2 regions of the Bacillus luti genome follow, and region 1 is predicted to be linked to the other one. Evidence: riboswitches for the same ligand, from Rfam matches in the RefSeq annotation. Region 1 holds a riboswitch; the other holds the start of a gene.
The links. A riboswitch is a leader RNA that binds a small molecule or an ion and turns the genes downstream of it on or off. The one in region 1 is predicted to bind S-adenosylmethionine.
Positions count from the first base shown of each region.

Region 1 (10,785 bases):
CGGATGGGCACCTTTATTTTTCTTAGGCCGAGAAGTACATGGTAAAACAATTGGAATTATTGGTCTTGGAGAAATCGGGAAGGCAGTTGCAAAGCGTGCGAAAGCGTTTGGAATGAATATTTTATATACAGGGCCTAATCGTAAGCTTGAAGCTGAGAACGAACTAGGAGCAACGTATGTAACGTTGGAAGAATTATTACAAACAGCAGACTTTATTACAATTAACTGTGCGTATAATCCGAAATTGCATCATATGATTGATGAAGAACAGTTTAAAATGATGAAGAAAACAGCGTATATTGTAAATGCTTCACGTGGACCAATTATGCATGAAGCGGCACTTGCTCATGCATTAAAAACGAATGAAATTGAAGGGGCAGCTCTTGATGTGTTTGAGTTTGAACCGAAAATTACAGAAGAGCTAAAAGGATTAAAGAATGTTGTGCTTGCTCCTCATGTAGGAAATGCAACATTTGAAACGCGTGACGCGATGGCTGAAATGGCTGTAAGAAATATTTTGGCTGTGTTGAACGGGGAAGAAGCAGTGACACCTGTAAATCAAAAAGTATTCGTTACAAAATAAAGTGAAATGCTAATCAGAGGCATATCGCCTAGAAAAATAAAAAGAAACCTTCCGGATGTGGAAGGTTTCTTTTTATTTTTCTTTATTTGCTTTTTTTGACGGTCTTTGTCTAATGAATTGAGATAACATGTACAAAATGTATAGTGGGATGGCAATGAATAGGAAAACAGAAAAATTACCAAACCCTGTTTGATACATTGTGATAATGATTCCAACTAAAAATAGTGTAATAATGATGCTATATCGTGGAATTGGTACATCTTTTAAACTTGGGATACGAATGCGGCTTACCATTAAAAATGCGAACGTTACAAATACTGTAATTAGAACGATTTTTGGAATGGTATGTGAAAATAAGGTTAAGAAAGCGACAAGCCCTCCCGCTGCTGTAATCGGAACTCCAGTGAAATATTTCATTGAAGTAGAAGATGGTGTTACATTAAATCGTGCTAAGCGATATGCTCCGAAAAGAGGGAATAGTCCCGCTATGTATAGTCCGATGATTCCATAGTTGGAGAATGATGTGTAATACATTAAAACAGCAGGTGCTGCACCAAATGTTACTACATCCGCAAGCGAGTCAAGCTCTTTCCCCATTTGTGAATCCACACGTAATAAACGAGCAACACGACCATCAAGACTATCTAACATCATCCCGATAAGTACTAAAATAGCAGCTGATTTATAATATCCTAAAGATGCATAGCCGATTGATAAGAATCCGCTATATAAATTTCCGAGCGTAAATAAGTTTGGAATAGCTGCTCTATACAAAATCTGATCCCTTGCTTTCTGTAATGAATTCTTAATTAGTTTATGAAAGTTTACTCATTTTATCATACCATAAATTTATTCCTCATACGAAAAAAATTCCCAATTTGTGAAAGATTTCGTAGAAGAATAATTCGAAAAATAAGTAAAAAAAGGAAGCAACTTCTATAAAGTTGCTTCCTGAACTATTCAAATTTCGTTGTCATCGTTCCAGTGTTAAATCGATTGTTAGGATCGAAACGTAATAAATCTCCATAAATCAGTTTATCGGAAAGTTTTAATTCTGTTTTTGCTTTTTCAATATACGGCTGACATAGTGTTAAATCGGTTTCTGCCCCCGTATTTCGTTTGTAGCACATGTTTTTTGTGTAAACATACTCTTCCGAAACAAAGCTACCGTCCCGCATGATCATAAGAGGGTCTTTCTCTTTAATGAATAAATCAGTTCCAAATTCTACGGATTTATTTGTTTTAATACCAAGTAAATGAAGAAGAGTTGGTTTAATATCAATTTGACCAGATACTTTAGAAATGACTTTTCCTTCTTGACCAGGCACATGAATAATGAGAGGGACGCGTTGTAATTGCATAGAATCAAACGGTGTAATAGCGTCTTTCCCAAGGAACTGAGCCATAGCTGCGTTATGGTTTTCAGAAATACCGTAATGATCACCATAAATGACAATAACGGAATTGTCGTACAGTCCTTCTGCTTTTAATTGATTAATAAATAATTTAAGAGCTTCATCCGTGTAACGAACGGTTGGGAAGTAGCGGTTTAAAACGCCACTTTCTGAATTAAACTCATCAACATATTGATCCTCTGGATTTAGAAGAAACGGAAAATGGTTTGTTAAAGTAATGAATTTTGTATAGAACGGCTCTGGTAAAGATTTTAGCTTTGGAATAGATTGCTCAAAGAACTCTTTATCTTTTAATCCCCACCCGACAGACATTTGTTCTGTACCTACGTAATCATTTAAATTAAAGTAACGATCATATCCAAGTGCAGGATACATTACATCACGATTCCAAAACGCTTTATCGTTTGAATGGAAGACAGCAGAAGAATATCCGTATTTCTTTAATTGTTCTGGTGTAGCTGTATATTCATTTGTTGCGTGAGTAAAGAATACAGAACCGCGGTCTAACGGATAAAGTGAATTTTCGACGATAAATTCAGCATCAGAAGTTTTACCTTGTCCTGTTTGATGATAAAAGTTATCGAAATAAAAACTATCTTTAATAAATTCGTTTAAAAATGGAGTAATTTCTTTTCCATTTATTTTTTTATTAATAACAAAACTTTGTGTAGATTCCATTGAAATCAAAATCACATTTTTACCTTTTGCAGCTCCAAATAAGTTCTTATCAACTTGCTTCTCTTTTGAGTCCGTATAGTTTTTAATTTCAGAGAACCCGTCCCCACTTGCAAATACACGTTCAGCTGAAGATTTTGATTGAAGTGTAATATCGAATAGATGATATGTGTATAAACCTAAATTTTTCACGACAGTTTGACGGTCAAATGAGCGTGAGAACATTTGTGGTTTATAAATAACGGAAACAACAATTTGTAGTGCTAATAGAGCTGTTACACCGCTAAAGAAAGTACGCTTTTCAGAGCGAGAAAGCGGCGTCTTGTCACAAAATGCTGGGAATTTACGTGAAAGAAACATTAAAATAATCGCATCTGCAAATAAAAGTAATGTTTTATACGTAAAGAGTTCTTTTATACTCGTCCCTAAATCAGCCATATTATTTGTTTGAAATAACACTGGGAACGTAACGAAATCGTTATAAAACCCATAAAACATTGCATTTCCAAATAAAATGAATGATAGTATAAAACTAATTCCAACTATAATGCGGTTTCGGTGTTTGGATGCAAATAAAGCAAAACCGAAAAATAAAAGTAACGCAGCTAGTGGATTAATAAAAAGCATAAACTCTTCAAAGAAATTATCAATTTTAATATCGAATGCTAGCTTGTACACAATATATGTTTTTATCCATAATAAAACGACTGCAATAAGTGCAAATCGCAGTTTTGGAAACAGACGTTGTAGCATAATATACTCCTCTCCTAAAAAGCATGACAGTTCTTGTGGGCCTATTTGATTAGCGCCTCATTTTATATATACGAACAGTCCTTTGTTATTATGATTATTATACTATGAGTATCATTATACGAAAATAAAAGAGAGTTGTGGACTTTTTTATAATAATTGAGTAGAAAAAGAGCGATGGGAGACAATAAAATGGAATTTCTTTGTATGATAATGATCGTGCGCAGAAAGAATCACGTAATAATACGGAGGTTATAATGCGAAAATTATTATATTTTATTGCATGCAGTAGTTGTATACTTTTTGCTTCACCGAGTGTTTCTGTAGCCCAATATGATGCACCCCTTATGGAAGATGCACTTTATTCTGTTTTATTTCCAAAAATAAATAAAGCAATTGAAAAACAATATGGGAGTTTGAAGCCTTATCAATGTCCTAAAATTATTAGTTTAAAAAAAGTGTATAGTGGTACATATTTATTTCAAGCGGTTATTGAAGTGACGAAGTATGAACACGTTGGTGGGAAAATTGTGCCGCCATTTGAAAAAGTAACGATCACATTTAATAACGAAGAAGGCGAATGGGAAGTGACAAAGATCATGATAAAGCGCTTACCAAATGATACAAAACTAAACTGTAAAAAAACAATATAAAAAATTGTTTGACAAATAAAATGGTCCTTTGGTATTGTTAATAGCAACAATTAGATGTTTGAAAATTAAATAGACTTACCTCATCTACTCTCAAAGGTAGAGGCCGCGATAGGAAAGAGTAAGCTATGGGAGATTTAATGGAATCTGTGATCATAGGTTGAAAGGGACTATTGCCGAAATATAAGAATAACCATCTTATTCATATATTGGGACTGCATTGAATAAATGTAGTACTGTCATAAGATTTATTTTATGGAGAGCTATTTGGAGATGTTGATGCGGTTTCTTATTTTGAGGAGATAACAACTCGTTTATTTTTTCAATATATATTTTTCCTAATAAGAAACGCGTGTGAACATTGTTCCGCGCGTTTTTTGTCTATCTAAAAGCGTGCTGCAATGAATAGAAGATTGGGGTTATGAGTTTTAGAGGAAATAAGGGAGGAATTCAAATGTATTTACACGGCACGAGCCGAATCAATGGGCAAGGACACTTAGAAATTGGAGGGTGCGATACGACGCAGCTAGCAAAACAATACGGAACACCACTTTATGTATACGATGAAGAGTCAATTCGAGGGAAGTGCCGCGCGTTTCATCGTGCTTTTAAAGAAAGTGGTTTCTCTTATCAAGTAGCGTATGCAAGCAAGGCGTTCTTGTGCATGGAGATGTGCCGAGTAGCTCGTGAAGAAAATATGTCGTTAGATGTTGTTTCTGGAGGGGAATTATATACTGCGCTTCAAGCAGGGTTTCCGGCATCGCGCATTCATTTTCACGGCAATAATAAAACAGAAGAAGAGATTGTGATGGCTCTTCAGGCGAATATTGGTTGTTTTGTAGTCGATAATTTTTTAGAATTAGAAATTTTGCATGATTTAGCAGTGCAACATGGGAAATTTGTGAACATATTAATTCGTGTAACGCCTGGAGTAGAGGCGCACACACATGAATATATTACAACAGGCCAAGAGGATTCAAAATTTGGATTTGGTGTTTCAAATGGTCAAGCGATGCAGGCAATTGAGCTTGCTTTACAAAAATCAAATTATAATGTGCTAGGTATTCATTCCCATATCGGATCACAAATATTTGAAACAGCTGGTTTTGTTCGAGCAATTGAAGTTCTTCGCCAATTTTTAGTAGAAGTGAGAGAGCAAACAAACTATGTAGTAAAGGTGTTAAATGTAGGCGGAGGGTTCGGAATACGCTACACAGATTCGGATACGCCATTAACACTTGAGACATATGTGCGAGCTGTAACGAGTGCAGTGAGAGAACAATTTACAGTATGTAACTATCCATTGCCAGAAATTTGGGTTGAACCAGGTCGTAGTATTGTAGGTGATGCTGGAACGACAATTTATACAGTCGGATCGGTGAAAGATATTCCTGGCATAAGAAAATATGTTTCGGTAGATGGTGGAATGACGGATAATTTAAGACCTGCCTTATATAACGCTCGTTATGAAGCAATGTTAGCGAATCGAGGGAATGATGCGAATGAGGAACTCGTTTCGATTGCTGGGAAATGTTGTGAGAGTGGAGATATGCTGATTTGGGATATTCATTTACCAAAAGTCGCTTCTTCCGATTTACTAGCAATTTCTTGTACAGGAGCATATGGCTATTCGATGGCGAATAATTATAATCGAATTCGGAGACCAGCTGTCGTCTTTGCGAAAGGTGGAACATCGCAAATTGTAGTGGAACGCGAAACATATGAAAATATTATTGGGAACGATCGCATACGTATTAAAGAACTTGTTTAAATAGAGAAAAGGAGTTGTTCGGATGGGCAATTCCTTTTTTGTAAAATAAAATAATTAAAATATATCGGAAAACTAGGATTGAAAAAAATCAGAATTGTGATAAAATACAAATACAAAGCTTATCAAGAGAAGCGGAGGGAACTGGCCCGAAGAAGCTCGGCAACCTGCTTATAGAAAGCAAGGTGCTAAATCCAGCAAAATGGAATCCATTTTGAAAGATAAGGTAAAATATATTACCGAACAGTCTTTTCGAAATGGGAAAGATTTTTTTTATGAATAAAAAGGGGGGCTGTTCGCGTGAGTGTACGGGAACATTTTGATGAAGTATCGGAGAAGATTCAAGCGATGCTTGCTGATATGAAATATGGTTCAATTACAATTGTTGTGCAAGATGGAAAAGTCATTCAGTTAGAGAAAAGTGAAAAAGTACGTTTAAAGTAAAAAGCGCTGACTAGAAAAACTAGAGGCGGTTTTAACCTATTGTATTAGGTTAAAACCGTCTTTTTGCTTTTACAGGGGGAAAAAACATGTTGACGTATGAAACGTGGGCTGAAAATGGTGTTTCATTTTCAGAAGAAGATGAAACAAAAGGCGCGCTATCTGTATTAAGTTGGGCTTATAAAGAATATAAAGAAGAAATCGTATACGCATGTAGCTTTGGAGTGGAAGGTATGGTACTACTGCATCTTATAAACCAAGTAAATCCATCTGCTAAAGTTGTATTTTTGGATACAAATGTTCATTTTCAAGAAACGTATGAATTAATTCAAAAAGTGCGGGAACGATTTCCTTCATTAAACATTATAGAAAAACAGCCAGAACTTACACTTGATGAACAAGCAAAGTTGCATGGTGACAGGCTATGGGAAAGCAATCCGAATCTTTGTTGTAAAATTAGGAAAATTTTACCTTTAGAAAAAGCGTTAGCAAATGAAAAGGCGTGGATATCAGGTTTAAGAAGGGAACAATCAGAAACTCGCAAACATACAAACTTTATAAATCAAGATCGTCGTTTTCAATCTATTAAGATTTGTCCACTTATTCATTGGACATGGAAAGAAGTGTGGCGATATGTATACAAACATAGTTTGCCGTATAACCCATTACATGATGTTGGCTATCCAAGTATTGGGTGTGAGAAGTGTACGTTACCTGTAGATGGTGGCGATTCAAGAGATGGTAGATGGGCTGGAAAACTGAAAACAGAATGTGGTCTTCATGATCAATAAGATGAATTGAAAAATAAAGCTAAGAGAGGATATAGAAAATGAGTACAAGAAACGAATTAGTAAACCGTATAGATGAGACATACGACGTATCACAAATTGAAAAAGAAATTAAATTAGACAACGTTGCGTTAAGTGATTTAGAGCTACTAGCGACAGGTGGATATAGCCCACTGACAGGTTTCTTAGGTAAGAATGATTATGATTCGGTCGTAGAAACTCTTCGTTTAGCAAATGGGAGCATATGGAGTATACCAATTACATTGCCGGTAACAGAAGGTGTAGCAGAGAGGCTGGAAGTTGGAGAGGAAGTAAAGCTTGTTAACGATGGGAAAATATATGGTGTCATTCAAATAGAAGATATTTTTGTACCAGATAAAGAAAAAGAAGCGTTACTTGTATATAAAACGACGGATGAGGCTCATCCAGGAGTGAAAAAATTATATGAACGACCAAACGTTTACGTTGGAGGAGCTATTATTCTTACAAAACGCTTTGAAAATAATCAATTTCCTTCTTATCATTTAGATCCAATTGAAACGCGAGAAGAATTTAAAAAGCGTGGTTGGAAAACAGTAGTTGGGTTTCAAACGAGAAACCCGGTACATCGCGCTCATGAATATATTCAAAAGTCTGCTCTTGAAATTGTAGATGGTCTCTTTTTGAATCCGCTTGTTGGGGAAACGAAATCAGATGATATTCCTGCTGATGTAAGGATGGAAAGCTATGAAGTATTACTTCAAAACTATTATCCGAAAAATCGTGTCTTTTTAGGTGTGTTTCCTGCGGCGATGCGTTACGCAGGGCCAAGAGAGGCGATATTTCATGCATTAGTAAGAAAGAATTTTGGATGTACCCACTTTATTGTAGGGCGTGATCATGCCGGGGTAGGAGATTATTATGGAACATATGAAGCGCAAGAGATTTTTACAAACTTTACAGTGGAAGAGTTAGGGATTACACCGCTATTTTTTGAACATAGCTTTTACTGCGGGAAATGTGAAGCAATGGCTTCAACGAAAACATGCCCGCACGGAAAAGAGGATCATGTCATTTTATCCGGTACGAAAGTAAGGGAGCTATTAAGAAACGGTGAGATTCCGCCAAGTACATTTAGTCGTAAAGAAGTAGTGGAAGTGCTAATTAAAGGTTTGAAAAAAGGTGTAGTAACAAAATAGGGAGAGAAAGAGATGAATACAAATATTACTTGGCATACAGCCTCTGTTTCAAAAGATGAGAGAAGAGTGAAAAGTGGTCATCATAGTTTTGTAATTTGGTTTACGGGTTTATCAGCTTCGGGTAAATCTACAGTAGCGAATGCGGTTGCTCGTAAACTATTTGAAAAGAATATCGGAAACTATGTGCTAGATGGGGATAATATACGCCACGGTTTAAATAATGATTTAGGGTTTTCTGAAAGTGATCGTACAGAGAATATTCGTCGTATCGGTGAAGTTTCTAAACTATTCGTAGATCAAGGAACGATTGTTCTTACAGCATTCATTTCACCATTTCGAGTAGACCGAAAACAAGTTAGAGATCTATTAGCGGCGGATGAATTTATTGAAGTGTTTGTGAAGTGTCCGATTGAAGAGTGTGAAAAACGTGATCCGAAAGGTCTTTATAAAAAGGCAAGAAAAGGTGATATTAAACAGTTTACTGGTGTTGATTCACCATATGAGGAGCCAGAACGAGCAGAATTAATTGTAGAAACACATAAGTATTCTATTGAAGAATGTGCAGAACAAATTGTGAAGTATTTACAAGAGCGTAGTTTTATCCCGCACTAACGGGCTGTAAAACACCTACCTCAAAATTCGGCTTGGGCAAAGAAGTTAGGTGGGAGCCCTGCCGTCTGTAAATGCCTGATTGGTTAAGGCTAATACTCAGTGGGAGATGAACACAATCCTCACTGATTAAAGATTCACTTTATATAGGGGGATTAAAAATGAGTTATGAAAAAGTATGGGCTAACAATGAAAAATTAAATCAGACTGAGAAGAATAAATTAGAAAAAGATGGATTGGAAATCTTTAATGACATTCCTTACTATGCGGAGAATGGATTCGAATCTATTCCGAAAGAAGAGTGGGACGCATTTAAATGGGCAGGATTGTATTTGCAGCGTCCGAAAGAAGCTGGATACTTTATGATGCGTGTAAATATTCCTTCTGGGATTATTACAAATGCGCAGGCAGAAGCGCTTGCTTCTATCGCTGAGGACTATGGACGTGATGTAATCGATATTACGACAAGACAGGCGATTCAGTTTCATTGGTTAGAGATTCAGCAAATTCCAGATATTTTTAAAAGGTTAGCGAGAGTTGGATTATCTTCAGCAGGGGCGTGTGGTGATATAACGCGTAATATTACAGGAAATCCACTTGCGGGAATTGATGCAAATGAACTGTTTGATACAACAGGTATTGTAAAAGAGGTATATGACTACTTTCAACATAATGAAGAGTTTTCTAACTTACCACGTAAATTTAAAATGTCCATTAGTTCTAACATTTATAATTCAGCAAATGCGGAGATTAACTGTGTGGCATTTACACCTGCTACGAAAGAAATAAATGGTGAGAAAAAAGTTGGTTTTCATATAAAAGTAGGCGGAGGATTATCAGCTCGTCCATATTTAGCGGAAGAATTAGATGTATTCGTTCTACCAGAAGAAGTGAAGGCGGTAGCAATTGCGATTGCTACTATATTCCGAGATTTTGGATATCGTGAAAAGCGTCATTTAGCACGCTTGAAATTTCTTGTTGCAGACTGGGGAGCGGAGAAATTTAAAGAGAAACTACTAGAGCATACAGGACCTTTACAAAGTAAAGGAGAAAGTGCATTAAAAGGATGGAATGCAGGTTATTTTTATGGTGTTCAAGATCAAAAACAAGAGGGACTAAAATATGTCGGCTTTAATGTGCCTGTAGGGCGTTTACATGCAGAAGAAATGTTTGAGATTGCAAGAATTGCAAAGCAATATGGTAACGGGCAAATTCGTACTTGTAACTCGCAAAACTTCATTATTCCGAATGTTCCGCCAGAGAATGTTGCAGGCTTATTAAGCGAACCATTATTTGAAGCAATTTCTGCAAATCCGAAATCATTTATTGGTCATGCGGTTTCATGTACAGGTATTGAATATTGTAATCTCGCATTAGTAGAAACGAAAGAAAGGTTACGCCAAATCGCTGAGTACTTAGATACACAAATTGCACTCGACGTTCCTGTTCGAATTCATATGGTAGGATGCCCGAATTCATGTGGTCAACGTCAAATTGCTGACATTGGATTACAAGGGGTGAAAATGAAAACGAAGGAAAAAGGAATTGTTGAGGCGTTTGAAATTTATGTCGGCGGAACGTTACTAGATGGCGGTGCTTATAATCAAAAGCTAAAAGGGAAAATAGACGGTGAAGATTTACCGGATGTGCTCGCATCATTTATAAGTTATTTCAAAAAAAACAAGTTACCAGCTGAAACATTTTATGATTTTGTTGAACGTATCGGCGTAGATACATTACAAATAGCGTTAAATAACGTGTTAGAGGAAGTTATAGCGTCTTAGGAGGGGCAATATGGACTTATACCGATTTGAAGCTGTATTAGCGAATAATATCGTTCCGATTGTTGTCGTTGCTCAAAGTGAAGAACAGGCATTTAAGCTTGCAGAGATTGAGCTTGAAAAACATTTTTTACCGTTACCGGAAAT
Region 1 is NZ_CP040336.1:3,719,077-3,729,861, reverse strand. It holds gene EUC40_RS18885 (NAD(P)-dependent oxidoreductase) at 1-583, shown strand, start outside; gene pssA (CDP-diacylglycerol--serine O-phosphatidyltransferase) at 656-1,357, opposite strand; gene EUC40_RS18875 (LTA synthase family protein) at 1,540-3,426, opposite strand; gene EUC40_RS18870 (DUF3888 domain-containing protein) at 3,681-4,076, shown strand; lysine riboswitch at 4,166-4,347, shown strand; gene lysA (diaminopimelate decarboxylase) at 4,528-5,844, shown strand; SAM riboswitch class I at 5,961-6,069, shown strand; gene EUC40_RS18860 (YezD family protein) at 6,142-6,285, shown strand; gene EUC40_RS18855 (phosphoadenylyl-sulfate reductase) at 6,372-7,073, shown strand; gene sat (sulfate adenylyltransferase) at 7,112-8,248, shown strand; gene cysC (adenylyl-sulfate kinase) at 8,261-8,860, shown strand; gene EUC40_RS18840 (nitrite/sulfite reductase) at 9,019-10,641, shown strand; gene EUC40_RS18835 (DUF3906 family protein) at 10,652-10,785, shown strand, end outside.

Region 2 (7,285 bases), 2.4 Mb from region 1:
TTAATACAAATTCATGATTAGGACTTTCAAATAAAATATTTGTAAGTAACCAATATCCACCTATCCCAATTATCATTCCTAAAATGCTCTTTATACTCCCGCTTTTATCCTTCTCCATCTCTTTCGCCAACTCTTCCGCATACTCTTTTGGTGAATCACCAAATATATCCTTTACCGTCTTTCCTTCTTTCTCACCTTCTATTAAATGAAGTTCTGCATCTTCTAAAAAGGCATCCACATCTTCTTCTTTAATCCCTTTTGTTATTAAATACACTTTCGTATCGATTAAAAACTTTTCGCCTTCTTTAGAAACCTTCATTATAACCCCTCCCTTATTTAACCGTTTCTCTTCTATTCGTCTTCATCATAATTTCAATAAAAATTAAAATAAATAAACTTCCGTATAAACATATAATTTGAAATAGCATTGGCATAAGATCTTCCGATGTAAATGCTTTAAATATGAACATTATAGAAAGTGGAATAATTAAATATAAGTTTTTAAACCACCCTTCAAAATACATATTTATAGCTACTGTGATACCAAAAATCCCACCAGCTAACATATAACTTTGCAACTCGGTGAATGTAAACATTTTGGTAGGATAGATCACATCTAATATCGTAACAACCCCCATTAAAAACATTGGCGCGATCATAACTAAAAACCACATAGAAAACCATGTTTTTGTAAAACTTGTTACGAAGGTCATTTTGCGAAGTAGAAAATTAGGACCCATAACAACCAAAATCAATGACAAACTATACCCAACGCACTGAATAAGCGACATCTGTAATAATCCGTTATTCACTATTAAGATAGAAGCAATGATCCAAAACGATACGATATTCATTACCGTAAAGCCAATTTGCTTCCACGTTTCTTGTCTATCTCTTTCCATTACTTTTACAAGTTCATTTGCATATTCTTTCGGTGAGCTTCCGAAAATTTCTTCTACGCTTTTCCCATCACTCTCCCCCTCAATTAAATGGAGTTCTGCATCTTCTATAAAATTTTCAATATCACTTTCTTTCACGCTCTTTGCCGCCAAAAATAATCTCATATCTAATAAAAACTTTCGTGCTTCATTTGATAGCATTATTTTCTTCTCCCCTTCCCCTCAAGTAGACGCTCTACACTACTTTGCATCGCTTCCCAGCGATCCATAAATTCATTTAGTGCTTCTTCGCCTTTTTCTGTTAATGTATAGTATTTTCGCTTTGGGCCAGATGGAGATTCCTTCATTACACTTGTTATTAATCCTTCCTTTTGCATACGTATCAATAACGGATAAATACTTCCCTCACTCGCCATTGTAAAGCCATGCTTCGCTAGCTTTTCACTCATTTCATAACCGTATATTTCACCTTCAGAAATAATAGCAAGTAAGCACCCTTCTAGAATTCCTTTCAGCATTTGACTTGTCGACATATTAAAATCCTCCTGCTACCTTGTTTTACAAGATAGATAAGCGTAAGTATCTTGCTTTACAACATAGTATAGCAGAGACTATTTTGCAAAACAAGATAGCTAACGATATTTTTCCAAATGTTTGCAGGAATTTTATTATATCCTCTCTAAATAGAGCAATATGCAAACTTTATTATGAAGGGATGTTTTTCGTCATGGTTACAAATCGAGTTGTCTTTTTAACAGGTGCCGCGAGTGGTATTGGTTATGAAATGGGGAATGCTTTTGCAAAAGAAGGCGCAAAAGTTGTTATTAGTGACCGACTTGAAGAGCGTGCGAAAGAAGCTGCTGAAAAATTACAAAAAGAGGGATTTCAAGCAATTGGTTTAAAATGTGATGTTACATCTGAGGAAGAAATTGCAGCAGCAATTTCTCAAACAGTTACTCATTTCGGTTCATTAGACATATTAATTAACAACGCAGGAATGCAACATGTTTCACCGATTGAAGAGTTTCCAACCGAAAAATTCGAGCTACTCATTAAAATCATGCAAATCGCTCCATTTATCGCCATTAAACATGCCTTTCCGATTATGAAAAAGCAAAAGTATGGCCGAATTATTAATGTTGCTTCCATTAATGGCCTTGTTGGATTTGCAGGAAAATCCGCCTACAATAGCGCCAAACATGGTGTAATTGGATTAACAAAAGTGGCAGCTTTAGAAGGTGCTACCGATGGTATTACTGTAAATGCCCTTTGCCCTGGTTATGTCGATACCCCTCTTGTACGTAATCAACTACAAGACTTAGCTACTACACGAAATGTACCACTTGAAAATGTTTTAGAAGATGTTATTTATCCACTTGTACCACAAAAACGCTTATTACAAGTACAAGAAATTGCTGATTATGCTATATTCTTAGCGAGCGAAAAAGCTAAAGGTATAACTGGCCAAGCTGTCGTTATCGATGGTGGTTATACTGCTCAATAAAAAATAAAGTTTGCTCACGAAGAGCAAACTTTATTTTTTATCACGAGGATCGTCGTACTTTAGTAATTGCTGTGGCAGTTTCTCTATTGCAACAGTTATCCCATCTAATTTACTTTCAATTCGATGGAGTAAATATAATGTTACAACAATCGGAAACCCTACATTACCTATCATCTTGATCCACTCTTCCATCTTTTTCTCCCCCTTTCATTATATAAATAAGAGAGACTAGTCAATTTAGGCATAAAAAAAACAAGCTATTATATATTAGCTTGTTTTTCAAACAATGATGCAATTTCTCTCTTATAATCTCCACGTATAATACCTTTCTCAGTAATAATACCTGTAATTAATTCATTCGGCGTTACATCAAATGCAGGATTATAAACATCAACTCCAATTGGTGCTACTTGTTTCCCAAAGATTTTCGTAACTTCTGTTTCATCTCTCTCTTCAATAACAATTTCAGTTCCAGTTTCTTTCTTAATATCAAATGTAGATAACGGAGCTGCAACATAAAATGGGATATCGAAATACTTTGCTAATATAGCTAAATTCATTGTTCCGATTTTATTTGCGGTATCTCCATTTGCCACAATTCGATCTGCTCCTACGATAATCGCATTAATTTCTTTCGTACGGATTGCATGAGCTGCCGTATTATCTGTAATAAGCGTTACATCAATTTCCGCTTGCTTCAACTCCCAAGTCGTTAAACGTCCACCTTGTAAAACGGGTCTCGTTTCACACGCATACGCATGTAAACGTACACCTTTTTCTTTCCCAATATAAAACGGTGCTAATGCAGTACCATATCTAGCAGTTGCGATACTTCCAGCGTTACAAATTGTTAAAATGTTATCACCGTCTGTAAAACATGTTAACGCATATTCCCCAATGCTCCGGCATACCGCTTCATCTTCTTGCTGAATGAGAAGTGCTTCTTCTTCTAATATTTTTTGCGCTTCTTTTATTGTAGTAATCTCTCGAATAGATTCTCTCATACGATCGATTGCCCAAAATAAATTCACTGCCGTCGGGCGTGATGTTCCTAAATAATTACAATCTCTATTAAATTTCTTTTGAAATTCTTCCAAATGCATAGTGTTATATTTTTTTGATGCAAGCGCCAAGCCAAATGCAGCTACAATTCCAATTGCAGGTGCTCCGCGTACTTCTAGCATTACAATACTTTTCCAAACCTCTTCAATCGTCGTTAACGTTTTGTATTCTGTGCTATGCGGCAACTTTGTTTGATTTAATACTGCAATTGCATCACCTTTCCAACTGACAGATCTCGGAATAGTAACAATTGTACTCATGCTTTTACTCCTCCAGAAACTGTCTGCTGAAATAATGTTCGAAACAGTTGAATATCAGCGCTCTTAGATTCATATTTTATTAGTTCTTTACCTAAGGATAGCGCTTGTTTCTTAGCTTGAATTCTCGTTTCTTTATTTGCTATTTCATCTAAATCAGCTACATGTGCTAAGCCAATTGTTCTTCGGATAATCTCACATCCTGCAAATCCGACAGCATCAGTAAAGATATTTTGCAAAATAATCGGTATCCACTGTTTTTCTTTCGTATATGCTTCTACGCCTTCTCCAATCCATAACTTCGTAAAAGTTTCTACAAAATAACTCCATGTCTTTTCTATATGGAAAAATAGTACACTTCTCTTTTCTTCTTCTCTAGATAGAGCATTTACTAATAAATTTGCAATAAATTGACCAATGTCAAATCCAAATGGACCGTATGTTGCAAATTCTGGATCAATCACTTTCGTCTCAGAAGGTGATGAAAAAATACTACCAGTATGTAAATCACCATGAATAAGCGCTTCTTTTCTCGTTAAAAATTTATATTTATATTGCGCTACTTTTAGTTTTAAAGTTTTATCACTCCAAAGTTCATCAACAGTTAGTTGTAACTCCGGCTCATAATCATTTGTATCGTAATGGCCAAACGGATCTGTAAACACTAAATCTTCTGTAATTTTACAAAGGTCTGGATTTACAAATGCACCTTCTAGTATCCTTTTTTCTTCTGACTCTAACCCGAAATCTGAAGTATAAAACAAAACATTTGCTAGAAAACGACCAATATGTTGGGATAAAAGTGGATACTCCTCTCCATCTATTAATCCTTTTCTTGTAATTGTTAGCCGTGATAAATCTTCTATGACTGTTACCGCTAATTCTTCATCATGACTATACACTACCGGCACATATTCAGGCACATACTTCGCAAAAATTTGCAGTGCCTTACTTTCAATCGTTGCTCTTTTTATAGACAATGGCCAGCTCTCACCAACTACTTTCGCATATGGCAACGCTTGTTTTATTATAATCGACTTCACTCCATCATCTAATTTGAACACGTAATTTAAATTTCCATCTCCAATTTCATGACAAACTACATTCGCTTTCTTTTCAAAATAGCCATGTTCTTTCGCATATTGTACAGCAGTTACTTCTGTTAATGAATAATATCCCATCGTTTTCTCCCCCTTTTTTAATTCAGAGGTTTTTCTAGCATAAGAAAAACCTCTTTCCACAAAGAAAGAGGTTTGAAGTTTATCTTCTCCCCTCTTATCTACCAGAAAGTATACTTTCTGCTGGAATTAGCACCGTGCCTTTTGGCGTCGTAAATATACGCCCCATTTCACAATGGTATTACGGTCGGTTGCTGGGCTTCATCGGGCCAAATCCCTCCACCTGCTCTTGATAAGAGTTGTATAATTTTTTGAATTTTTAACTTTATGTTGAAGACTATACCAAGAATAAAAATCACTTGTCAATATTTTATTTATATAATTCTGGACGACGATCCGCAAAAACTGGAATCCCTTTACGAACCTCTTGAATTTTCTCGAATGTAAGCTCTCCAAACAAAATGGATTCCTCTTGATTTGCCTCTACCACAACTTCACCCCAAGGATCCACAATTAAAGAATGACCTGCAAATTCATTATTCGGATCTTTTCCTGCCCGATTACACGCAACAACATAACATTGGTTTTCAACTGCTCTTGCTTGCAGCAGCAAGCGCCAATGTGCTAAACGTACTAATGGCCATTCTGCTACAACAAATAAAACTTCTGCCCCTCGAACAGTATGAACGCGCATCCACTCTGGAAAACGAATATCATAACAAATTGTGCCGGCGCATTCTACATCATCTAGCTTAAATTCGCCTGTACTATTTCCAGCGACTAAATATTTATGTTCATCCATCAGCTGAAATAAATGCACTTTACTATATTCATTGACTAGATCTCCTTCTTTGTTTACAACATACATTGTATTTGTAACACCTTGTTCTGTTTGCTTCGCTATGGAACCACCAACAATATGTACCCCATATTGTTTCGACCATTTTTTCAACGTTTCTTTCGTTTCTACTCCGTCCTTATCTGCAATTTCAGAAAGTCTCGTTAAATCATATCCTGTCGTCCATAGTTCTGGTAAGACGATAACATCTGGTCTTTCCTTCATCGCTTCACTTATTTTATTTTTAGCGTTTTCAATATTTTTTTCTACATCTCCAAAGACAATATCCATTTGAATACATGCGACTTTCATTTTGTCAGCCCCATTCTCATTTTTTTCTTTACAAAATACTGGAAAGATTATATCATTTGTCACTAGAATTGTAACAACTTTCAAAAGAGGTGGAAAGTATGAAATTATTTCAACCTTCTGAGATAGTAACATCATTGCCTACACAATTTTTCGCTTCACTTGTTGCAAAAGTTAACAAGGTCGTTGCAGCTGGTCACGATGTTATTAATCTAGGTCAAGGTAATCCAGATCAACCAACCCCGCAGCATATCGTAAAAGCTTTACAAGATGCTGCAGAAAAGACCATTCATCATAAATATCCGCCATTTCGCGGACACGAGAGCTTAAAAGAAGCCGTGGCAACATTCTATCAACGTGAATATGATGTAGTAGTAAATCCAAAAACTGAAGTTGCTATTTTGTTTGGTGGAAAGGCTGGATTAGTAGAATTACCAATGTGTTTTACAAACCCTGGTGATACTATTCTCGTTCCAGATCCAGGCTATCCAGATTATTTATCAGGAGTTGCTTTAGCAAAAGCACAATTTAAAACAATGCCGCTTATTGCAGAAAATAAATTTTTACCAGATTACACGAAAATTGATGATACTATCGCTGAGCGTGCAAAGTTAATGTTTTTAAACTATCCAAACAATCCTACTGGTGCTACTGCATCAAAAGATTTTTTTGATGAAACCATTCATTTTGCTAATAAACATAATATATTAGTTGTTCATGATTTTGCTTACGGCGCTATTGGGTTTGATGATCAAAAGCCGGTTAGTTTCTTACAAGCAGACGGTGCCAAAGATACAGGAATTGAAATTTATACTTTATCAAAAACTTTCAATATGGCTGGATGGCGTATTGCTTTTGCAGTAGGGAATGAAAGTGTTATCGAAACAATTAACTTATTACAAGATCATATGTATGTTAGTATTTTTGGTGCAGTTCAAGATGCTGCTCGTGAAGCACTATTAAGTTCACAGTCTTGTGTAGTAGATCTTGTAAATAGTTACGAATCCCGGAGAAACGCTCTTATTTCAGCTTGTCACTCAATTGGTTGGAATGTAGATATTCCAACCGGATCATTCTTTGCATGGCTTCCTGTACCAGAAGGTTACACATCTGAGCAATTTTCTGATATTTTACTAGAAAAAGCACACGTCGCAGTTGCTCCTGGTATTGGGTTTGGCGAGCACGGCGAAGGGTATGTCCGCGTTGGTCTCTTGCATACAGAAGATAGATTACGAGAAGCCATTAATCGAATTGATAAATTAAATTTTTTCAAAAAGCCATTGACAACATAAAAAATA
Region 2 is NZ_CP040336.1:1,312,069-1,319,353, reverse strand. It holds gene EUC40_RS06925 (DUF1129 domain-containing protein) at 1-319, opposite strand, end outside; gene EUC40_RS06920 (DUF1129 domain-containing protein) at 333-1,100, opposite strand; gene EUC40_RS06915 (PadR family transcriptional regulator) at 1,100-1,432, opposite strand; gene EUC40_RS06910 (3-hydroxybutyrate dehydrogenase) at 1,627-2,403, shown strand; gene EUC40_RS06905 (YvrJ family protein) at 2,434-2,595, opposite strand; gene mtnA (S-methyl-5-thioribose-1-phosphate isomerase) at 2,664-3,725, opposite strand; gene mtnK (S-methyl-5-thioribose kinase) at 3,722-4,903, opposite strand; SAM riboswitch class I at 4,995-5,139, opposite strand; gene EUC40_RS06890 (carbon-nitrogen family hydrolase) at 5,211-6,074, opposite strand; gene EUC40_RS06885 (pyridoxal phosphate-dependent aminotransferase) at 6,089-7,279, shown strand.
Region 2: it holds a riboswitch for S-adenosylmethionine, as region 1 does, so the genes downstream of both, mtnK (S-methyl-5-thioribose kinase) here and EUC40_RS18860 (YezD family protein) in region 1, are expected to answer to the same signal.